DNA from 3 places in the Exiguobacterium sp. SH1S21 genome. Region 3 is predicted to be linked to each of the others. Evidence: riboswitches for the same ligand, from Rfam matches in the RefSeq annotation. Region 3 holds a riboswitch; each other region holds the start of a gene.
What was found. Region 3 has a riboswitch for S-adenosylmethionine ahead of EVJ24_RS13705 (Na+/H+ antiporter NhaC family protein). Riboswitches for the same ligand answer to the same signal wherever they lie in the genome.
Positions count from the first base shown of each region.

Region 1 (4,913 bases), on a different contig from region 3:
GCATGTTTTTGGCCTATTCCTTATCATCAGTCGCTTCATTCTTAATGGACATCGGCGTCTACGCGTTGTTGATCTTCTTATTGAATCCATGGTTCGAATCAGTCCATGTCATCGTGGCGACGATTTTGGCGCGCATCGTGTCTTCGTTATTCAACTATTACGTCAATCGGAAAGTCGTCTTCAAATCGAAAGCGAAGCGCTCGATGTTGAAATACTTTGGGCTGGTCGCTGTGCAGATGGCGCTGTCGGCGAGTCTCGTCTACGTGTTGTTCCTGCTGTTCCGGGACGGCGAGGTCATCCTCAAGGTCGCCGTCGACAGTGTATTGTTCGTATTGAGTTACTACGTCCAAAAAAGATGGATCTTCAAACGCTAAAAGGCCCGACAGCTGTCGGGCCTTTCGTCAATACGCGAGCGTTCCAAGTTTGATCGACGTGTAGCGGTGCAACTCGCGCACGTCGGTGATCCCGGTCTTGATCATCATGTCGCGCATGAGCAGGGCGCAGACGCGGGCGTCCTCGGCGGCATCGTGGTGGATGAACGGGACGTTCAAATGCTCGGCCATCGTGTTCAACTTATGGTTCGGTAGCCCCGGGTAGAGCTTGCGGGACAACTTGACGGTACAGCCGTATTCAATCGTTGGGAAAGTGAACAAGTCGTACTTGGCGATCGCTTTACGGAGCGCACCCATGTCAAACGCGGCGTTATGGGCTATGACGACGTCGACGGCGTTCAGTGTCGGATAGAGCTGTTCGAGCACTTCGGGCAATGCCGGGGCGTCCCAGACGTCGCTCGGGCGAATCCCGTGGACGCGAATATTGCCTTGGTCAAAGTCTTCCTCAGGATTGACGAGCAATTGGTTCGTCTCGACGACTTCACCGTCTGTCAGTAGACTCCAACCGACAGAGCAGATGCTCCGACTGTCGCGATTGGCCGTCTCGACGTCGATTGCTAGAATAGAATGTGGCATAAAAGTTCCTCTCTTCGTTAAAAATCTGTACAAAAAAAGTCTAACACAAGGTTAGACTGTAAAGCGATCATGCGGCCGAGAGATGCCGACACGCCTCGGCGCAGCGCAAGCAAGCTTCAGAGCAGCGTTGGCAATGGTCGTACAAGTGACGCCCGCATTCGACGGCACACGTATCACACACTTGCGCGCAGAGCGCCCCGATCGGTCTTGTGAACGCCGAGTCGGTTTCGAGCGCGTTCAAGGTGAGTGTGGCGACTTCGGCACATTCTTTTGTCAACCGGATACATTCCGAGACCATCAGCAGGTCTTCTTCTTGTAAACATTTCGAGAAGCAATGGTTGCTCGCCCGTATACAGTCGATCACGGCCAAAATCGTCTCTTCGACAGAGGCTCGGTTCATTGGAAGTCCCCCTTAAGATAAATGATGTCTTACAATCATTACCCGGTTCGTGTCGACTTAAACCGAGGCGGGGACACAAAAAAGCCGGCCCACATCAGTGGACCGACTTAAGGAATGGAGCATAGCGGGCTCGAACCGCTGACCTCCACGCTGCCAGCGTGGCGCTCTCCCAGCTGAGCTAATGCCCCGTTGGAAATTATTATATCATTCTAATAAATGATTTGGCAATAAGAAAAACGAAAGAACTTTGAAAATCATTTTTTTGAAGTTTAATGGACGTTAGAGCTGGGAAAAATAGATAGGATGTTATATTAAGAAAGCAGGTGCAACGTATGGAGATGATTTTGCTAGCGCTACTGCCCGCACTCATGTGGGGGAGTATCCCGCTGATCGTATCTATTGTCGGCGGCAAGCCGATTCAACAATTGATCGGTACGACGATCGGCGCGATGGTGATGGCGGTTGTCATCGCGCTCGTCTTCAAGCCAGAGTTCACGACGCTCGCGATCGTGACTGGTTTCATATCAGGTGTGTTCTGGGCGCTTGGACAATACCTTCAGTTCCAGTCGTTCCAAATTTTAAGCGTCTCGAAAGCGATGCCGATCAGTACAGGGATGCAGCTTGTCGGGACATCACTGTTCGGGGTCATCGTCCTTGGGGACTGGAAGACATCGACCGAGCTATGGCTCGGCTTCTCGGCCCTCGTCTTGATCATCATTGGGGCCGTCATGACGTCATATCAACAAAATAAAGAATCCGACAGCAGTAGTGCTTTGAAAAAAGGGCTACTCGTGCTCCTCGTTTCGAGCATCGGTTACGTGACGTACGCCGTCCTGACCAACTACTTTGAAGTGGATGGCATCACCGCCATCCTACCGCAGTCACTCGGGATGTTCATCGCCGCGCTCTTGTTCAGCCTTCGTGAAAAAGATGTGAAAAAGTTTGATCCGAAAACGTTCAAGAACATTTTCGCCGGGCTTGCCTGGGGGATCGGGAACTTCGGGTTGTTCGTCTCGAGCGGAGAAGTCGGCATCGCGACGTCTTTCGCACTGTCTCAACTGAACGTCGTCGTCGCGACACTCGGTGGTATTTACTTGTTAAAAGAAGAAAAGACGTCGAAAGAACGCGTCTTCGTCTTTATGGGGATCGGTCTGATCGTGGTCGCTGGATTCATGCTCGGGCTCGCCAAGAGCTAAAAAAACGACGGGCATGAGGCCCGTCGTTGTCAGCTTGTCCACGTCTGGTCGATGAACTCGTCACGGCCAGATTGTTTCCGGTCCGCTTTATAGTGGGCCGGATTTTTTTTATGATAATCTTGATGATAGTCTTCGGCCGGGTAAAAGACGTCAGCCGGTAAGATTTTCGTCACGATCGGTTGTTTGAACTTTCCGCTCGCGGCGAGTTCGTCGCGACTCTGTTCTGCCGCCACGCGTTGCTCTTCCGTATGATAGAAGATGGCGGGCGCATATTGTTGCCCGCGGTCTTGGAACTGGCCGCCGTCGTCGGTCGGATCAGTCTGAATCCAATACAATTCGAGCAGGCGCTCATATGAGAATTGAGAAGGATCGAACGTGATCTCGACGACCTCGTAGTGACCACTCGTGCCTGTCTTGACGTCTTTATACGTCGGATTGTCGACGTGCCCGCCCGTATAACCGGATACGATGCCTTCGATGCCTGGCTGTTCCTCGAACGGTGTCACCATGCACCAAAAACAACCACCTGCGAATGTAGCTTTTTCCAAAATAAAATCCCCCTCATGTTCATTCCAAAAAAACGCCCATGTCATCGACATGAGCGTTTTGTCATATCGTCCAAGGCGATGCCTTGCTGGAAGTAGCACCTTGCCGAAGCAGGTTGCTGTGAAGTCGTAGAGCCAGGTCTCTCGTTCACTCAAGATATCGATATGTAGTTGGTGACAGCATCATATCATCTGTCTCGTTTAAACGTCAACGATTTGGTGTGCGCCGAAGTTGAAATAGCGTGGCACCAACAATCAAGATAATGAGGGCAATGGACGCAGGGAATGCCCACGGCAAATCATCCCCGAACAATTGTAGAAAGAACAGGGCGAACACGGACAGTAAAACAAGGATGTAAGAGCGGGACATGGCTACCTCCAATAACGTTTCTTCTAGTGTATCAAGTTGCACATCCAATGGCGATAAAAAGAAGGGGATTCGATGCATTCAGCGAATACCGAATAACATTGCCTATAAGGAGGGAACTAGATGCAAGACTTATTTGAACTAGACATCGAGACCGCACAGCGCGGCTATAAAGAAGGGACGTTCACGGCCCGGGACGTGACGGCCTACTATTTGACACGGATCGCTAGCTTGAACGATAAACTGAAAGCGGTCATCCAAGTGAACCCAGACGCACTGTTCGAGGCCGAGGCGGCCGAACGTGCCTACGGGCGCGGCGAGCGTTTACCGCTTCTTGGGATTCCCGTATTGATTAAAGACAACATTGAAACAGCAGGGCTCATGAAGACGACTGCCGGCGCCGTCGCGCTCGAGCACCATTTCGCCGGTCGCGACGCCGAGCTCGTCCGTCGGTTGAGGGAACAGGGGGCGGTCATCCTGGGCAAAGCCAATTTGTCGGAATGGGCCAACTTTTTGACAGAAGGGATGCCGAACGGATGGAGCGGCGTCGGGGGGCAGACGCTCAATCCGTATGGTGACAAGCTTGACGTCGGTGGGTCGAGCTCTGGTTCGGCGTCAGCCGTCGCTGCGAACTTGACGTTGCTCGCCGTCGGCAGCGAGACGAGCGGGTCGATCATCCACCCGAGCGTTCATAACAGCATCGTCGGCATCAAGCCGACGGTCGGTCTCATCAGCCGGAGCGGGATCATTCCGATCTCACGGTCGCAAGATACGGCCGGTCCGATGGCGCGGACGCTCCGCGACGCGGTGCTCGCACTAGAAGCGATGTGCGGGGAAGACGACTCGGACCCGGCGACGACACATCTACCGGCCGGTCCACCGTACCGGACGTGTCTCGACGAACGTCAAGCCGTCGGCATGCGTGTCGGTTTCGTGAAGGCTGAACTGTCGGATGAAGAACAGACGCTCTATCAAGCGGCGCTGGCGTTACTCAAAGCGAGCGGGGTCGAGCTCGTCGAAGTCGACCTGCCGTCAAACGACGGACTTGACCAAGGCGACGTCCTCTACCATGAGTTTAAGCTCGGGATCGAGGCGTATTTGGCGACGACAGCGCTCCCGTATGAAACGCTCGACGATTTGATGGACTGGAACAAGCGTCACCCGGAAACGGTCCCGCACGGACAAGTTACGTTCGAGAAAGCGAATCAGTTATCGGGTCGCTTGACCGAGTCGAGCTACCTCGAGCGACGCTTAGCCGACGTCCGGCAGGCGAAAACGGACGGTCTCGACCGTATATTGATGGAACAAACGCTTCACGCCCTGGCGTTGCCACACGACTTGAATTACGATATGGCGGCGAAAGCGGGCCATCCGACGATCACGATCCCATACAAGCTCAAACAGAGCGGGGCACCTTTCGGGCTGTCATTCACGGGT
Region 1 covers NZ_SJUY01000002.1:2,677-7,589, reverse strand. The annotation lists gene EVJ24_RS03490 (bifunctional glycosyltransferase family 2/GtrA family protein) at 1-374, shown strand, start outside; gene EVJ24_RS03485 (3'-5' exonuclease) at 402-968, opposite strand; gene EVJ24_RS03480 (four-helix bundle copper-binding protein) at 1,036-1,368, opposite strand; tRNA gene EVJ24_RS03475 (tRNA-Ala) at 1,484-1,556, opposite strand; gene EVJ24_RS03470 (GRP family sugar transporter) at 1,701-2,564, shown strand; gene msrA (peptide-methionine (S)-S-oxide reductase MsrA) at 2,594-3,112, opposite strand; SAM riboswitch class I at 3,174-3,273, opposite strand; gene EVJ24_RS15430 (hypothetical protein) at 3,318-3,479, opposite strand; gene EVJ24_RS03460 (amidase family protein) at 3,600-4,913, shown strand, end outside.
Region 1: linked by a shared signal. The riboswitch ahead of msrA (peptide-methionine (S)-S-oxide reductase MsrA) and the one ahead of EVJ24_RS13705 (Na+/H+ antiporter NhaC family protein) in region 3 are both predicted to bind S-adenosylmethionine.

Region 2 (4,913 bases), on a different contig from region 3:
CGAACAAGACGCCTAGCGTCAGCGGATGAATGTGTCGTATGCTCACCCGGATCCCCCCTTTTTCTACATATAAATAGTTTACTTCTATTATTGAAGCAAAACCACTGCAAACAAAAAAGGCCCGGGATGTCCCGAGCCTAAAATCAATCATTATTTAACCGGTACGACCGCACCTTTGTACTCATCCAAGATCCACTGTTGTGTCTCTTCTGATGTCAATACTTCAAGGAGTGCCTTGACGCGCTCATCGTCTTCGTCGCCTTCACGCGTGACGATCAAGTTGACGTACGGTGAATCTTCGCCTTCAAGAGCGATTGCGTCTTCGAGCGGGTTGAGTCCGGCATCGATCGCGTAGTTCGTGTTGATGAGGACGGCATCGCCTTCACCGTTGTTGAACGCTTGTGGGAGAAGTGCCGCTTCGACGTCCGTCTTGAACTCCAAGTTTTTCGGGTTGTCGACGATGTCAGCGACTGTCGCGTCTGTCGTCTTGCCGTCAGCGAGCGTGAGCAAGCCTTCTGTTTGAAGCATCGTCAAGATTCGTCCGTGGTCAGCGACCGACGAGCTCATGATGATTTCAGCGCCGTCTGGAAGCTCATCGAGTGATTTGTAGTCTTGTGAGTAGACACCGATCGGCTCGATGTGGACGCCGCCGGCTGAAGCGAATTTATAGTCTTTGTTCTCAGCCATTTGTGACTCGAGGTACGGCTCGTGTTGGAAGTAGTTAGCGTCGAGCTCACCAGCTGCGAGCGTCTTGTTCGGGAGCACGTAGTCTTGGAACTTCTTGATTTCAAGCGTGTAGCCTTTTTCTTCATATTCGTCTTGGACGTGCTCTAAAATCTCGGCGTGTGGTACGTTCGACGCGCCGATGATGAGCGTCTTGTCGTCGCCCGAGCCTGATTCTGAGTCCCCGCCGCCACATGCCGCGAGAATTGTGAGTGCTGATGCTGCTGTCAATCCGAGTACTGTTTTCCATGATTTCATTATAAAACCCTCCATATGATTGTATTTGATTAAGCTGATCGCTTATCGATTTTTGAGACGAGTCGATCGCCGATGAACTGAACGACGAAGACGATGACTAAGATCAATACGGTCGCGACGAACGTGACGTCGCTTTGTGAACGCTGGAACCCTTCAAGGAACGCCAAGTTCCCAAGGCCACCACCACCGACGACACCGGCCATGGCCGTGTAACCGACGATGGCGACGATCGTCACCGTGATGCCTGACACGATGGCCGGGAGTGCTTCCGGGAACAACACTTTATAGACGATCTGCCATTTCGTCGCGCCCATCGACTCGGCCGCCTCGATGACACCGCGATCGACTTCGCGGAGTGCGAGCTCGACCATACGTGCATAAAACGGGGCCGCACCGATGATGAGCGCCGGGAGCGCCGCCGTCGAGCCGAGCATCGTTCCAACAAGAAGGAGCGTGAACGGAATGAGCAAGATAATTAAAATAATGAACGGGATCGAGCGGAACACGTTGACGACCGCGCTGATGATCGTGTAAATCGGACGATTCTTCATCATGAGCGGTTCGTTCGTGACATATAAGAGCATGCCGAGGGCGAGACCGATGACGAATGTCGCGGCTCCTGCGACGAGCGTCATATAGAGCGTCTCCCACGTCTGTTCGAGCATGACTTGCCAATCTACATTAGGAAACATCGCTTTCTACCTCCACTTCCACTGCCTGCGATCGGATTGAGGCGATGGCCCGCTCGACTTCAGCCGGCTCTCCGATCAATTGGATGAATAGCGTTCCGAGCGCGCCGACTTGGGACTGCGTCACGTTACCGCCGATGATGTTGAAGCCGATGTCGTGCTGTTTCAACACTTCCGATAAAATCGGCTGTTCGGCCGTCTCGTTCAAGAACTTAAGTTTGACGATTTGGCCACTCGGATAACGTGCTTTCAAATGCTCGAACGTGAGCGACATGTCGTCGACGGCACCGATCTGTTTGACGAACTCTTTCGTGATCGGCTGTTCCGGATGTTGGAACACGTCCGCGACTTGGCCGGTCTCGACGACTTTCCCTGCCTCCATGACGGCGACGCGATGACAGATTTTTTGGATGACGTGCATCTCATGGGTGATGAGGACGATCGTCAGTCCGAGCTTCTTATTGATGCTGACGAGCAGCTCGAGAATCGAATCGGTCGTCTTCGGGTCGAGTGCGCTCGTCGCTTCATCGCAGAGGAGCACGTCTGGATTTGTAGCGAGCGCGCGGGCAATCCCGACTCGCTGCTTTTGACCGCCCGATAGTTGCGACGGATAGCTGTCTTCACGTCCGGCGAGACCGACGAGATCGACGAGCTCTTGGACGCGGCGTTTACGTTCACTGGCCGGTACCCCGATCAGTTCGAGCGGGAAGCTGATGTTCTCAGCGACCGTGCGCGACCATAATAAGTTGAAGTGTTGGAATACCATCGAGACGTTTTTGCGCACCCCGCGCAGTTCTTTCGGAGTGAGCTTCGTCAGCTCGCTCCCTGCGACGACGATCTCACCGCTTGACGGTGACTCGAGTCGGTTGAGCAGACGGATGAGCGTCGACTTCCCCGCCCCTGAATATCCGATTATTCCAAAAATTTCGCCGCTCTCGATTGTGAGCGACACATCATCGACCGCCTGGACTCGACCGTTCTTCGTGTCGAACCATTTGGCCACATTACGTAATTGAATCAATACCTTTCCCTCCTGACAACAAAAAAAGTACACACGTTTGAGCAAACGTGCGTACTTTATCGGTACGGACAACGATTGCTCTCATCTTCCAAGGTTCTCACCTTGCTGGAATTAGCACCATTTCGGATTGCTCCGCGGTTGCTGGGCGTCATAGGGCCAGTCCCTCAGCCTCTCTTGATAAGAGTGTTGTTTATTCGATTAGCTTTATAATAGCGACACATTATTTTCATGTCAAACTATTTTGTGCGAAAAATCAAAAAAAGGTGCCATCCGAGGATGACACAGAACGTAGCACCTTGAGTCACGGAAGGACAACCCATAGATGAAACTCTTTTGCCCGATCAGAGTGTTCATCCTTATATGGGGGATTCAAGCCATCCATCACTCGGCCTTAGAACGTACCATGCGGTTACGCGGTAGGTGTCCCTGCGCTTGATTTTTTTGGGGGACAATCGAAGGGAAGGTCCACCTAAAAGTCGCGTAAAGTGATGCACCGGCTGTTCTAAAACGTCTTGATGGCTGGAGAATCTCGTCCTATATTGTGTTCAAGTAAGATGTTGTAATGAATATACCATTCGTGAACTTTCTGTGTCAACTGATTATTTAAAATTTTCTGATTATTCTAATCATCCTATCTCATTTAACGAAAGATAGGACGTGCTGCACGTTTTGGAACGCATATAATCGGTCTTCGACTTGGCCGTCTTTAAGCTTTAACAGCGCCGGGACGCTCATGACTTGATACGCTTCTAACTCTTGCGGGATAAAGTTGGCGTCCTGCTTGTCAATCGCGAGTGTCGGGTCGACCGCTTCGACGACGGCGAGCATCCGCTCGGCCACAGCGCATGTTCCACACATCGGGGCGTATATATATAACAATCCGTCTGTAATCATTGTTCTCACCTCTTTTATAAGTATATGAATGTGAGCCGATCTGTTCAAAAGTTGTGCTCACCCCACGAATTTTCTGAATCGTTCAACATTTCCTGTTGACGCTTCACGAAAAGAGGCATAGTATGGTCATTAACTTTAACGCTTTCGTACATAACAGCGTATACGTAGAAAAGGACAGGTGAATCGACTTATGACGGAACAAACGAAACTGACAGGCAAACAATTTTTGATGAACGTATTGAACGGACTCAGTCTCGCTATTTTAATCGCCCTCATCCCGAGCGCGTTGCTCGGTGAATTAACGAAAGCCATCTTACCGTATTTTCCGTCTTTGCAGTTCATCTTAGACGCGACGACGATCGCGATGCGCCTACTCCCGGTCATCATCGGTGTCACCGTCGCGATGCAATTCGGACGCTCGGCGCTCGAGGCCGGGACGATCGGTATCGCGACCCAGGTCGGGAGCGGCGCTATCCGTATCGAGGAAGGCGCGTTCCTCATGGCGGGAATCGGCGACGTCATCACGGCCGGTGTGACCGCCGCCCTCGCGACATATATGGTCATGCAGCTGTCGCCACGCTTAAAGACGTACACCGTCCTGGTCTTACCAATGACGGTCATCGTCATCGCCGGCGGAATCGGCATGTTCTTACTCACGTACATCTCACAGATCACGACGTACATCGGCACAGTCATCATGACGATGACTGAACTCCAACCGATCGTGATGGGCATGTTGATCGCGATGGCGTTCTCGCTCATCATCGTCTCCCCGATCTCGACGGTCGGGATCGCGACGGCGATCAGTCTGTCCGGTGTTGCCGCCGGGGCCGCTAACCTCGGCGTCGTCGCAGCCGGTTTTGGTCTCGCTATCGCCGGGTGGCAGATGAACGCGACCGGGACGTCGCTCGCTCACTTCCTCGGCTCACCGAAAATTCAAATGGCGAACTTCGTCCGTCGTCCGATCATGATGCTCCCTGTGCTCGCGAACGCGGCCATTCTCGGGGCGCTCGCCGGTATCCTTCGTATCGAAGGAACACCGATCAGTGCCGGATTCGGTGTCTCTGGACTGATTGGACCTGTCAACGCCCTGCACTTGATGCCAGGCGGATTCGCGCTCTGGAACGTCATGCTCGTCATCGTCTTGTTCGGCCTCATTCCGGTGACGCTCGGGATTGTCTTCTATCGCCTGTTCAACCGGACATCACTCATCCAGCCTGAACATTACCGCCTCGACTTCGACTAAATCAAAAATCCCGGGTTCTCATAAAGAGAAACCGGGATTTTTGTTAGCCTTGAATCATCGTTTCATATTCTTCTGCCGACAT
Region 2 covers NZ_SJUY01000008.1:98,954-103,866, reverse strand. The annotation lists gene EVJ24_RS11665 (MDR family MFS transporter) at 1-46, opposite strand, end outside; gene EVJ24_RS11660 (MetQ/NlpA family ABC transporter substrate-binding protein) at 151-981, opposite strand; gene EVJ24_RS11655 (methionine ABC transporter permease) at 1,011-1,673, opposite strand; gene EVJ24_RS11650 (methionine ABC transporter ATP-binding protein) at 1,663-2,691, opposite strand; SAM riboswitch class I at 2,770-2,875, opposite strand; gene EVJ24_RS11645 (thioredoxin family protein) at 3,328-3,585, opposite strand; gene EVJ24_RS11640 (PTS transporter subunit IIC) at 3,776-4,831, shown strand; gene gcvH (glycine cleavage system protein GcvH) at 4,875-4,913, opposite strand, start outside.
Region 2: linked by a shared signal. The riboswitch ahead of EVJ24_RS11650 (methionine ABC transporter ATP-binding protein) and the one ahead of EVJ24_RS13705 (Na+/H+ antiporter NhaC family protein) in region 3 are both predicted to bind S-adenosylmethionine.

Region 3 (4,913 bases):
GTGTTTTCCCTTCGTAGAGGTCTTTGTTCTCCTCAAGCCAATCTGGCATGTAACGAGAAGCCTCTACGTCGATTTTGATCGCATTTTTGAAGTGACCAAGATCGTACTCGTAGTTGTTACGAACGTCGAGGATGACGACATCATCGCGATTCATCATCTCTTTCCATTCTTCCGGTTCGAGATACGCACCATGTTGTTTAGGCACGTCGAACTCGCCATCAAAGCGCCACGTCACGAGCTCTTGTTTGTGACGGACAAAGATTTTCTTGAAAGCATGCTCTTCGACTTCATCGATTTTGAACTCGATGTCACTGAAGTATGGATTAGCTTTCAAGTCGTTCATGTACTGTTCGGTTTGTTCCCAAGTGCCCGAGCACGTCCCGTTGATTCCTTCCGAAGAAATCAAGATACGTCCTTTGATCCCGAGATCCTTACAATACTTGAGGTGTTGTTGTGTCAGTGTTTCTGGGTCCTCGATGTTGACGTACTTATAGTACAGTAAGACCCGCATTGGTTTTGTTTCCATGTTATTGCTCCCCTGTGTTCAGTTTTTTGCAGGAAAACGAACGTTGGGTTGTGTCGTTCGACGAATGAACTTGCCTGCAACCACAAGTCCATTATTATATGATAGATATCACAGTGAAATTTCGCAAATACTTTTTATTTTTTTTTGAGGAGAGCAGGGGGATGAGTCCTCTTGAACGAATTCGGGTAAAAGGTAGTAACGAAAGCCGAAGGTGGAAACTGAAATGCTCACATCACTCCAACAATATATATTGAACATCATCGAATGGCTCCAAGGATTGCCGGGAGGTCCTTGGGCTGGACTCGGGGCCCCGTTCCTAGAAGCGATTTTCCCGTTCCTCCCGCTCGTCTTGATCATCTCGGCGAACGCGGCCACGTATGGCTTCTGGCTCGGTGTGCTCTTATCGTGGATCGGCAGCTTGGCAGGGACACTCCTCGTGTTCGCCGCCGTCCGATACGTGTTCCGCAAACCGATGACGCGTTGGCTCGAAAAACATAAACAGGGTGTCTATTGGCTCGATCGCATCAACCATATGAGTCCAATCTCGCTCGGATTCTTATATTCGTTGCCGTTCATCCCGGTCAGTTTGATCACGTACTTACTCGCCTTGATTCAAATGCCGCTCCGGACGTTCGTATTAGCGGCCGGATTCGGGAAACTGCTCGTCGTCGTCATCTTCTCAGTCATCGGTGATCAGTGGCAAGAGTTCATCCAAAGCCCGTTCCGCTTGTCGATGCTCGGCTTGCTCTTGCTCGTGTTGTGGGCGATCAGCCGGGGGCTCGAAGAACTTCTCAAACGGCGCGCCTTCAAAAAACGGAACGAAGAGCTCAAACGTAAACGTGAAGCGAGAACATAAAAATCCTCGAAGGCGACCGCCTTCGAGGATTTTTGCTTAGTTGGTTTTTTTGAAACGTGGGAAGTTGAAAACGATCGCCAAGCCTCCGCAAATGAACAGGAGGAACGGATAGAACATATACGGGACGAGGGCGGGGGACGCCGTGTTCGTCAACTCGGCGGCGATGAGGAGCTGCGCCCCGTAAGGCAGAAGTCCTTGTACCCCGCACGAGAAGATGTCGAGTACGCTCGCTGACTTTTTCCGTTCGATGTCATACGTATCGGCGATATTCGCGGCAAGCGGGCCTGCTACGAGAATCGAGATTGTATTATTCGCCGTCGCGACGTTCGTCGCACTGACGAGCCCGGCGATGCTCCATTCCGCACCAGCCCGGCGTTTAATCCGTGACGTGAGTGCGTCTCGTAAATATGTGAGTCCACCGTTATGCGAGATGAGTCCGACGAGTCCGCCCATGAATAACGTCAAGAGCGAGATCTCGGCCATGCCCATCATGCCGTCGGCCATCGCCGTGACGTAAGACGTGACGGCCAAGCTTCCGTCAATCAGCCCGATGATGCCAGCGAGCGCGATGCCCCCGAGCAAAACGAGGATGACGTTCAGTCCGGTCAAGGCGAGGACGATGACGGCGAGATACGGAATCAATTTGTACCATTCGAACGCGGCCACTTCAATCGTCGATTCTCCGCTTGAGAGAACGGCTAACAGGACGGTCGTGATGATTGCGGCCGGGAGCACGATCCAAAAGTTGGTCCGGAACTTGTCGCGCATGTTCGTCCGTTGTGTCCTTACGGCAGCGATTGTCGTATCCGAGATGAACGACAAGTTGTCTCCGAACATGGCCCCGCCGACAACGGCCGCGGCCGCGATTGCGATATTGACCCCGCTCTCTTGATGGATGCCGAGCGCGATCGGGGCGAGCGCGGCAATCGTACCGGTCGATGTGCCCATCGCCATCGAGATGAAAGCAGCGATGACGAACAGTCCGCTCAGTAAGAGTGACGGCGGCAGGAACGTCAAGGCCGCGTTGACCGTCGCGTCAATCGCACCGATTGCACCGGCGACGCTCGAGAACGCGCCGGCGAGCAGGAAGATGAATATCATGATCAAGATGCCTGGATTGCCGGCACCTTGGGCGATGCGCTCAACGGTCTGAGTGACGCTTCCTTTCGTCATCATCGCAGCGACAATTAAAGCGATCAACGCCGCGATCAGCACCGGGAACTTGTAAAAGTCGCCATAATAAATACCCGCCCCGATGAAGAAGACGAGGAAGACGAGCAAGGGCAAGAGCGCCCATTTGTTAGCTGTTGGTTGTTCCAATCGATTCACCTCATTTCAAAGAATAGAAAAAAAGAGCCTTCCGAAAAAGGCTCTCTCTGTAAGAGACACCCTTTTCATCTTTCGAGCAGAACGCTCGCTGGATTTGGCACAGGTTACCCGCTGCCGAGACATCTAAGGGCCAGTCCCTCCGTCTCTCTTGATAAAAAGTCGTCATGATGTAGTTGTTAGACACGTTTCCTAACGTACCTGTTTCAAATCGGGTTGTCAACAGAAATCCCCCTGCGCCAGTGGACGCGGGGGGAAGTCATGTCGTCAAAAAGTTGTAATGGGCGACGCGGTTACGACCGGCGTACTTGCCGCCGACGTAAAGAGCCCGGTCAGCGTTACGGATCGTATCGTCAAGCCGTTTGTCGCCGAACGCTTGAATCGTATCGACACCGATCGAGGCGGTCACGGGAATATCGACCCCATCGACACGGAACGGCTTATCTTCAATCTTCTGCCGAATCCGTTCGGCGATATCGACGGCTTGGTCGACGTCGCAATGATTGAGCAGCAAGATGAACTCCTCGCCCCCGTAACGGGCCGCAAAGTCATCGGTCCGGAGCACTTGCCGGATTCGCCGCCCGAACTCTTGGAGCACGTTGTCTCCGACTTGGTGACCGTGCGTGTCATTGATTTTTTTAAAGAAGTCGATGTCGAGCATCGCGACCGAGATCGGGTACATCGAGCCGTCCGAGATTTGTTGAATCCCATACTCGTAGAACGCGCGCGCGTTGGCGAGCAGCGTCAAGCTATCGGTGCGGCTTTCCGTGTATAGGCGGTCGCGTTCGTGGCATCGGCTGATCGTTCGGTTGAACGATTTCAACAGTTTTACCATCTCGTTTTGAATGATGGGCGGATAGCCATAGACGTGTTCACCGATCATGACGATACGTGTCCGAATCCCGTCAATCTCTTCTGACTGGACCGAGATGAAGCTGTGGTAATCGTCATGAAACGCATCTGACAACGCTGCGTCCCATTCGAAGCGCATCTCATAATCGACAGACTTGGCGTGTGGATGGCGCGCATCCATCAAGTCGAAGACGAGCGGACGGTCGATCGGCTGTCGCGTCAACAAATCGAAATAGAGCGTTCGGTCGAACAGGACGAACTCGACAAACCCTTTATCATATTGGTTGAGGCGTTCACATTGACTCAAGAACACTTCAATCGCCTGGGCCTCGCTTTGAGATAGGGAGACGGCCTCTTTCGCTTCATCGTACTGTTCGATCAATGACTTGAACGCGTCTTGGCGCCCTTTTTGAATCATCAACCGCTTAATAAAGAACGTGAGGGCGGCCGCAATGCTGCTGACGACGAGCAAGTTTGTCTCACGGAAAAACGACGCGGCAAAGATGAAGACGAAACTGACGATATATGTGTAAAAAGCGATGTTCAGAAAATCTCGGACCGGAATATCAACGCGGAACCACCAGCCGACTTGATATTTTTGGACAATCGTGTTCAAGATGATGGCGCTGATCAGACCAAGGAGCGGGACAAACGAATCCTGCGAATAGAAGCCAAGACCGGTCTCACCGCCGAGTGCCAAGTAAACACTTGCCGGGATGGCGATTTCTAAAAATGACGTGATCGCGTTCCAAGGATAAGTGAACCGGAAGCGGCGGAGCGCGACGCGCGGTTTTAAGTTGGCGAACTGAAAGACGAGGAGTCCAATTTGGTTGACGAGGAGCGCCGTCTCAAAATCAAAGAATAAAAAGATGATGAGGACGATGCTTTCTGAAAACGTGAAATAGACGCCTTTCCGTTCAATCGAGTCCATTTGGAAAATGATGACGAGCAGCGCGATCAAGATGAACGGAAGCGGCTCGATCGCCGGAACATCAAGGACACCGGTTGTAAACAAAGTGATGGTCAGTAAAACGATCAAACTCCAAATGCTCCAACCGAGGACGGACATCTTGCGAAAATGATTCATAGTTCCCTCCTGTGTGGGAAAAGTCTTCTCATATGTATGGTAGGAGATTCGGCACGGTTGCGCCCGAGTCCTGCCTATTCATCATAATGGCTGAATTCTAGCATTGAGTCTACATCAAATATCCTCTATAATGAAGTTGCTTTTCAACCACATAGACGAAAGTCGATGAAAAAGAGAGTAACGATCGTTTAGTCAACAAAGCGACCTAGGGATTGGTGAGAGCCTAGGCTGACAAACATCGCGAAACGCACTTTTGAGATGCTATC
Region 3 covers NZ_SJUY01000012.1:10,882-15,794, forward strand. The annotation lists gene trhO (oxygen-dependent tRNA uridine(34) hydroxylase TrhO) at 1-526, opposite strand, end outside; gene EVJ24_RS13700 (TVP38/TMEM64 family protein) at 750-1,382, shown strand; gene EVJ24_RS13705 (Na+/H+ antiporter NhaC family protein) at 1,419-2,702, opposite strand; SAM riboswitch class I at 2,774-2,869, opposite strand; gene EVJ24_RS13710 (GGDEF domain-containing protein) at 2,968-4,647, opposite strand; T-box leader at 4,804-4,913, shown strand, end outside.